Regions from separate parts of the Aerococcus urinae genome, predicted to be linked through region 2. Evidence: predicted binding sites of a transcription regulator. Region 2 holds the regulator's gene; the other holds the start of a gene.

Region 1 (4,433 bases), 170 kb from region 2:
CCGTTGTAGCGGATCACATAAGGGAGTAGGATAGCGTTGTTTTCCCCGTGAACGGTATGGAAGACCCCACCGATCTTGTGGGACATAGAGTGAACAATTCCCAAGAAGGCATTTCCGAAAGCCATCCCCGCCATGGTAGCTGCATTATGCATCTTCTCTCTAGCTAGCGGGTCAAAGTCTTTGACTGATTTTTCTAAGTAGTCAAAGACAATCTTAATAACTTGAAGAGAGAGTCCATCGGTATAGTCTGAGGCAAAGATAGATACATAAGCCTCAATAGCGTGGGTTAAGACATCCATCCCGGTAGCGGCAGTCACCCGACTTGGCACCTTTTCGACAAAGCTGGAATCCACAATAGCCACCTTAGGTAAGAGGGCGTAGTCAGCAAGAGGGTACTTCTTATTGTTCTTCTTATCTGAAATGACCGCAAAAGGTGTCACTTCGGAACCGGTCCCTGAGGTGGTTGGAATGGCCACTAATTGGGCTTTTTCACCGAGGGCTGGGAAACGGAAGGCCCGTTTTCTAATGTCCATAAATTTTTGAACCAGGTCGCGGAAGTCAACGTCAGGACGTTCATAGAAGAGCCACATGATCTTAGCGGAGTCCATAACTGATCCCCCACCAATAGCAATAATGGTGTCCGGTTGGAAGGCGCGAATGGCATCAGCACCCGCTTGAACTGTAGAAATATCTGGGTCCGGTTCAATGTTATCGAAGACATCATAGACCACCTTATTTTGCCGTTGTTGGAGTTGATCAATGACTTTTTGGACAAAGCCGAGTTTGGCAATGCCTTTATCAGAAATAATCGATACCCGTTCCACATGGTCTAATTCTTGTAAGTATTTAATGGAATTCTTTTCGAAGTAAACCCGAGGGACTTTAAACCATTGCATGTTATTTTGCCGCTCCCCTACTCGTTTAATATTAATCAAATCTAAAGGTCCCACGTTACCAGCTACGGAGTTATGTCCATAAGACCCACAGCCTAGGGTTAAGGAAGGAATAAAGTAGTTATAAACATCCCCAATCCCTCCAAAGGTTGAAGGCGCATTGACAATGACCCGGGCCACTTTCACCCGTTTGGCGTATTCGATTTCTAAGTCGCGGTTATTGGTATGGATGGCGGCGGAGTGGCCTAAACCGTTGAATTCCACCATAGCTTCGGCCTTAGCCATCCCATCTTCGGTTGTTTCAGCCTTTAAGATGGCAAGGACTGGAGATAATTTTTCCCGGGTTAGCGGTTGGGCAGGACCCACTTCAGGAACTTCTGCTGCTAGGATGACAGTTTCTTCTGGCACTTCAAAGCCAGCTTCTTTAGCAATCCAAACCGCTGATTTCCCGACAATATCGGCATTGAGTTTGGCTTGGTCAACCGCCTCACTATTGGCTTTAGCTCCAAAGCAGAATTCTTCTAAGAGGGCTTTTTCCTTTTGGTTGACAAAGTAAACATGGTAGGACTTCATTTCTTTAATGAAGGCAGGGTAAATTTCTTGGTCAACAATGGCAGCTTGTTCTGAAGCACAGACCATCCCATTATCGAAGGCCTTACTCATGACAATATCATTCACAGCTTGCTTGAGGTTGGCCGTTTTTTCAACATAAGCAGGCACATTCCCTGGTCCCACACCCAAAGCAGGTTTCCCACAAGAATAAGCAGCCTTAACCATGGCAGATCCCCCAGTGGCTAAAATAGTAGCGACATCAGGGTGGTTCATCAGTAAATTGGTGGCTTCCATCGACGCATGTTTTGGATCGATCCATTGGATACAGTTTTCAGGTGCCCCTGCCGCAATGGCCGCGTCACGCACTACTTTGGCCGCATGGATAGAAGATTCCAGGGCTTGGGGGTGGAAGGAGAAGACAATCGGGTTACGGGTCTTCAAGGAAATCAAGGACTTAAAGATTGCTGTCGATGTTGGGTTGGTAGTAGGAACAATCCCACAAATTACCCCGACAGGTTCAGCAATATAGGTTAATCCCTTGGCTTCATCACGGTCGATAATGCCTACTGTTTTCAAGTGACGCATGTGGTTGGTCACATGTTCACAAGCAAATAAATTCTTGGTGGCCTTATCTTCAAAGACACCACGTCCAGTATCTTCAACGGCATGTTTAGCTAAAACCCCATGTTGGTCTAGAGCTGCAATCGATGCCTTAGTAACAATATGGTCGATTTGCTCTTGGTCTAAGGCCATAAAATCTTCTAAGGCCTGTTTAGCCTTAGCCACTGTCTCATCGATAAATTGTGGAATATCTACTTTTTGTTCTTTTCCTTTAGCCATTGTTCTTCCTAACCTTTCGTTTATTTTTAATGACTTTCATCTTTATGGCTATTATGTTAAATTATTCACAATTAAAAAGCAAGTTATTTTTTGTTTTTCTTTTTACCCACAACCGCTTACAATTACTGAAACATTAGTAACTTAACCTTGTAATCGCTTACAAGATTTAAAAGAATATTTTTATATTTTAATTAAAAAGAGAAAATATGTGTTTATTTTCACAATGTTAGATAAAGATATCCTTTTTTAAAAACAGATAGACCCTTTTCTAAATATAAAAAAAAGGCCATGACAAGCTATCATGACCCTTATCGGTGTACAGATACTCTTCCCTTAGTGGTTCTAGCCTGGAAGGGTTTAAAGACTAAAAACTATTGGCTAAGGGAAGCTAAAGCAAATTAATGGTCACTAGGGTAATAAGTCAAGAGGCCAAAGCCATGGTTCAAGGGCCCACTCCCCTGACCTAGATCTAATTGATCTTTAAGAGCTAGGCTGAGATAAGTTTTGGCCCGGGCGATGGCAGTGACTAAGTCATCACCCTTGGCTAGGTTGCTGGCAATGGCACTGGATAGCGTACAGCCGGTGCCATGGGTATTGGGGTTATCGACCCGGTCGCCTTGGAACCAGTGGACTTCGCCAACAGGAGTCACCAGGACATCGTTAGCATCATTAACCCGGTGCCCACCCTTACAGAGGACCGCGACTTGGTAGGTCTGGCTAATTTTTTTAGCGGCCGCTTCCATATCCTTTGCCGAATGGATTTCTTGTCCCGCTAAGACCTGGCTTTCAGGAATATTGGGCGTAATTAAGCTGGCTAGGGGAAATACCTGGTCTGCTAAGACTTGAACTGCTTGGTCTTGGATCAAGTTCGATCCACTAGTGGCTACCATAACGGGGTCTACCACAATGTTTTTAGCTTGGTAGTTTTTGAGGGCCTTAGCAATTTCTTCCACTAAGTCCACCTGGGAAACCATGCCAATCTTGACAGCAGCCGGGGGAATATCCTCAAAGACCGCTTGGAGTTGGCTAGCCAAGGCCTCTGGACTGAGGTCATAGACCCCGGTCACACCCCTAGTATTTTGGGCGGTCACTGAAGTAATAGCACTCATGCCAAAGACTCCATTGGCCTGCATGGTCTTGAGGTCCGCTTGAATACCCGCTCCCCCACTGGAATCTGAGCCGGCAATGGTGAGGACGGCTTGGAGCTTAAAAAGCTTTTCAGCAGCTTTACGGATGGCTTGAGTCGCTTGGTAGGGGGCTTCCGCCTTAAATAAGGCGGAAATCAGAGCCACCCCAGCCAGACCCTGGTCACGTAAATTAGCCATATTATCTAAATTAATCCCGCCAATGCCTACGATAGGAATATTGACCCCTTGGGCAATCGCTCTCAGGGTAGTCAGACTAGTTCCTTGGGCATTGGCCTTAGACTGGGTCGGATAGAGGGCGCCAACTCCCAAATAGTCTGCACCAGCTGCTTGGGCTTTTAGGGCGGCCTCCAAACTCTTAGCCGAAGCCCCGATGATCTTATCAGGACCTAGCAGTTGTCTAGCCTGGTCGACTGGCAGGTCATCTGCTCCGACGTGGAGGCCATCAGCATCCACCGCCAAGGCCAGCTCATAGTCATCATCAATAATAAAGGGGACACCTGCATCTTGGCAGAGCGCTTTGATTGTTTTGGTCAGATCCAGCTTTTCCTCCTGGTCTTTAAAGGGATGGTCCTTCAGACGTAATTGTAAGATCGTGGCCCCGCCCGTTAAGACCTCCTTGACTTGCCGGATTAATTCATCATGGTCAAAGCGGTCGGGGGTAATAGCATAGACCAATAAATCATTTTTATTGAATGGCATACTTGGCTCTCCTTTCTAATTCTTTGGCCTCTAATAAGAAGACCTGGTCAATGACTCGGTTGGAATAAGTAGCATTGCCCTCATAAGGCTGGAGCACTTGGGCAGCGATTTCTCCCGCCACCCCATAGCTAACCATGGCCGCCGTCGTCAGGTAAAAAAGATCTTCTCCCGGATTACCAGCTAAAAAGCTGGCTAAGACGCCGCTTAACTGGCAACCTGATCCCGTATAAGAAGCCATCCAGGGGTGACCATTTTCAATGACTGCCAGCCGTTCGCCATCAGTTACTAAGTCAATCGGGCC
Region 2 (4,433 bases):
ACCAGTAAGAACAGCTAAGTCTTCTAATTGTTCTTTACGACGGTCACCAAAGCCTGGAGCCTTCACAGCTACTACATTGAAAGTCCCACGAATCTTGTTCAAGACTAAGGTAGGAAGAGCTTCCCCTTCAACATCGTCAGCCACTAATAATAAAGATTTACCTTGTTGTACGATTTGTTCTAATAATGGAAGGATATCTTGGATATTAGAAATCTTCTTATCAGTGAGGAGGATGTAAGGATCATCGAGAACAGCTTCCATCTTGTCATTGTCGGTTACAAAGTATTGGGAGAGGTAACCACGGTCAAATTGCATCCCTTCAACAACGTCTAGGGCAGTGTCCATTGATTGTGATTCTTCAATGGTAATGACACCATCTTGTCCTACTTTTTCCATAGCGTCAGCAATTAATTGACCGACTTCTTGGTCGCCGGAAGAAATTGCCGCAACGTTAGCAATGGATTCTTTAGCATTCACTGGAACAGAAATTTCTTTCAAAGCTTCTACTGCCTTGCGGATAGCTTGATCCATCCCACGACGAATGCCCACAGGATTTGCCCCTGCTGTCACGTTTTTGAAACCTTCATGGACGAGGGCTTGAGTTAGGATGGTAGCAGTAGTGGTACCGTCACCAGCAACATCATTGGTCTTAGAAGCGACTTCAGAAACTAATTTAGCTCCCATATTTTCAAAGTGATCTTCTAATTCAACGTCTTTAGCAATGGTCACCCCATCATTGGTGATTAATGGAGAGCCATAGCTACGTTCTAAGACAACGTTACGTCCCTTAGGTCCTAAGGTCACTTTCACGGTATTAGCTAATTTATCAATACCTTCTACTAAAGATTGTCTTGCATCACTTGAATATTTAATATCTTTGGCCATTCTATCTATCTCCTATTCTAAATCTAAGCATGATCGAGAATTCAATTATTTTTTATGTTGATTGTCGAAGTTCAGTCAATGATTATTCAACTACAGCAGTTAAATCTTTTTCTTTAATGATGAGGTAATCTTCCCCTTCATAGCGGATTTCGCTTACTGCATATTTTTCAAAAATAACTTGGTCGCCCACTTTAACTTGAGGGGTGTAGTCATCAGTAGCATCAGCAACAGCTACCACTTGACCTACTTGAGGTTTTTCTTTAGCAGCAGATGGTAAAACGATGCCAGAAGCAGTTTTTTCTTCCTCTTCTTGGACTTGAATAATCACACGTTCATTTAACGGCTTTAACATTTAAAATATCCCTCCAAATTTAACATACTAATTAATAACCTAATTAATAACACTTTTAATGATTTGTTAGCACTCATCATCTCCGACTGCTAACTTACACTATTTATAGTAAAACATTTCCAGATATAAATCAAGTAATTCGTTGACTTTTTTTGACCTTTTTTCTTTTTATCACTTTAAAAGTATAAAATATCATTTAAAAAGTATATGACATTAAAGTTAGGAAATTGAGTTAGATTAAACTCTTTATTCTTTGATTTTTACTATTGATGACAAGAAAAAAAGCCCTCAATTAAGAGGACTTTATCACTGACAAAAGTTAGACCTAATCTTCAAGTTAGGTCCTGCTAACTTTTGCTAGTTCGACGAATTTTTCTTTTTATTGTTACCATTGCGATTACCGATATAGTAAATCAGGGTTTGCAGCTCATTGGCTAAATCGACGTTTTGGACATGAATATCTTCAGGAACATCTAAAACCACCGGAGTAAAGTTCAAGATGCCTTGTATACCGGCTTCACCTAATTCACTCACGGTATCTTGGGCGACTTTTTCCGGAACAGTCATAATAGCAATCAGAATTTCCATTTCTTGAATCCGTTCCTTTAATTCACTCATTGGGTAAACCGGTACCCCACTATGGACGGTTCCTACAATCTCAGGATTAATATCAAAGGCCGCCCCAATCCGGATATTATTGGTTCGTTTAAAGTTATAATTTAATAAGGCGTTCCCTAAATTACCGACCCCGATTAAAGCCACTGTGGTGAGGCGGTCTTGGTAGAGTTGGCGACTAAAGAAGTCCAATAGAGCTTCAACATCATAACCATAACCACGCTTCCCTAGGGCACCAAAATGTGAGAAATCCCGACGAATAGTGGCACTATCCACTTTGATCGCGTCACTGAGTTCACTGGAAGAAATCCGTGTCTTACCCATGTTCTTAAAATTATGCAAGTAACGGTAATAAAGCGGTAACCGCCTAGCCGTTGCACGTGGAATTTCCTTCATGTTTCCACTCCTTTTCACAAGATATCAAATACATTTTATCACCTAAATCATAAAATGAAAAGAACTTTGTGAAAAATCACATAAATCTTTTCGGCTAATTTTTATTAATTTTAAAACTTTGTGAATAACCCCGACCTTTTCTAAGGGAAAGTTCACAAAGTCAAAAAATATCTGCCGATAAAATATGATACACTAGTGAAGACAATAATAAACGATTTAGGAGGAAAGGATCCAATGATTGTACTACAAGGATCAAAACTCATGCGACGTTTTGGCTCCGATATTCTTTTCCAAGATGTCCAAATGACCATCCAAGATAATAGTCGTACTGCCTTAGTCGGGCGAAACGGTACCGGTAAATCCACCCTACTTAAAATGTTAGCGGGCATTGAAGAACCTGACCAAGGGCAAGTCACCCGGGCCAAGGGCAAGACCATTGCCTACATGGACCAACATGCCGCCATTGAAAACAGTCAACGGACAATTTATGAAGAAATGCGGTCGGTTTTTAAAGAATCCATCGCCCTCATCCACCATGCTGAGCAAGCCGCTCAAGACTTGGCCGATGCCCATGATGAAGCATCCTACCAAGAGGCCCTCAAACGCTATGACCAATTACAAGAAGAAGTCAACCAAAGTAATGCCTATGGGTATGATTCCGAGATTCGCATGGTCCTCCACGGCTTTCAATTTCCTGAGTCAGATTACGACAAACCCATCAACCAATTATCTGGTGGTCAACGGACTCGGCTAGCCCTGGCCAAGGTCCTCCTCGAAAAACGCGATATTCTTATCCTCGACGAACCCACCAACCACTTAGACATTGAAACCCTGACATGGCTTGAAGACTACTTGCCTTCTTATCCTGGAGCCCTATTAATTGTTAGCCACGACCGTTATTTCCTAGACCATGTCACCAACGAGACCTATGAAATGACCGGACACAGTATGGAATATTATAAGGGGAATTATTCCTTCTACCTCAAAGAAAAGGCTGTTCGCCTCGAAAGCTGGCAAAAGGCCTATGATAAGCAACAAAAGAAAATTGCCAAGTTAGAAGACTATGTAGCGCGTAACCTGGTCCGAGCTTCGACCACCAAGATGGCCCAGAGTCGGCGTAAGCAACTCGAAAAGATGCCCAAAATTGAAAAGCCTAAACAGGACGAAAAAAGTCCCCATATTCAATTTCTAACGGACAAAGCCAGTGGTAACGTGGTCCTTACCGCCGACCACTTAGGCATTGGTTACGATGATCACTTACTTTCCTATCCGATTGAGATGGATATTAGAAAGCAACAAGCTATTGCAGTGGTGGGACCCAACGGCGTGGGTAAATCTACCCTCTTAAAAACCATTATCCAAGAAATTCCCGCCATCAAAGGGGAAATTCACTATGGGGCAAATGTGACCATTGGCTACTATGACCAAGAATTAGCCAAACTCCACAGCAATAAGGATGTCCTCCACGAACTTTGGGATGACCATCCGACCATTAACGAGGAAAACATTCGTACCATCCTGGGGTCTTTCCTCTTTTCCGGACAAGACGTGGAAAAATCGGTAGCTATGTTGAGCGGAGGAGAGAAGGCCCGGCTTGCCCTAGCCAAACTCTCCTTTAACCATGATAATTTCTTAGTCCTTGACGAACCGACCAACCACTTGGATATTGATTCTAAGGAAATTCTCGAAAATGCCCTGATTGCCTATGATGGAACCTTGCTCTTTGTTAGCCACGACCGCTACTTTATTAATCGGATTGCTACCCAAGTGCTTGAAATCAGTCCAGAGGGTTCCACCCTCTACCTGGGCGATTATGATTATTATCTCAATAAAAAAGCCGAGCAGGAAGCGCGGCTAGAAGAAGAAAACAAAGAAAATCAAGCCAGTCTTACTGAAGAAAAGTCAGCACCCAGCCAGTCCGCCCAAGCCTATCAAAATCGTAAGGAACGCCAAAAGGAAGAAAGAAAACTCCAACGACAAAGCAAAAAAATTGAAGCAAGTATTGAAGGCTTAGATGAAGAAATAGCAGAGATCCAGGAAAAAATGACTGATCCTGATATTTTACAAAATTACTATGAATTAAACCAACTCGACCAATCTCTTAAAGACACACAAGCCCAACAGGAAGAGCTCTTTAAGGAATGGGAACTTGTGCAAAGTCAGTTGGAAAATTTTAACCAATAGA

The links. The regulator Rex, encoded in region 2, represses fermentation and respiration genes when NADH is low (regulators of the CRP and FNR family bind a similar motif). The targets are predictions, from matches to a motif close to TTGTGAANTANTTCACAA.
Region 1: the regulator Rex is predicted to act here: its motif matches at 2,339-2,356, upstream of adhE (bifunctional acetaldehyde-CoA/alcohol dehydrogenase).

The regions. Positions count from the first base shown of each region.
Region 1 is NZ_CP014161.1:26,013-30,445, reverse strand. It holds gene adhE (bifunctional acetaldehyde-CoA/alcohol dehydrogenase) at 1-2,285, opposite strand, end outside; gene thiD (bifunctional hydroxymethylpyrimidine kinase/phosphomethylpyrimidine kinase) at 2,684-4,132, opposite strand; gene AWM73_RS00160 (hydroxyethylthiazole kinase) at 4,119-4,433, opposite strand, start outside.
Region 2 is NZ_CP014161.1:194,185-198,617, reverse strand. It holds gene groL (chaperonin GroEL) at 1-885, opposite strand, end outside; gene AWM73_RS00910 (co-chaperone GroES) at 968-1,237, opposite strand; gene AWM73_RS00905 (redox-sensing transcriptional repressor Rex) at 1,595-2,248, opposite strand; gene AWM73_RS00900 (ABC-F family ATP-binding cassette domain-containing protein) at 2,483-4,432, shown strand.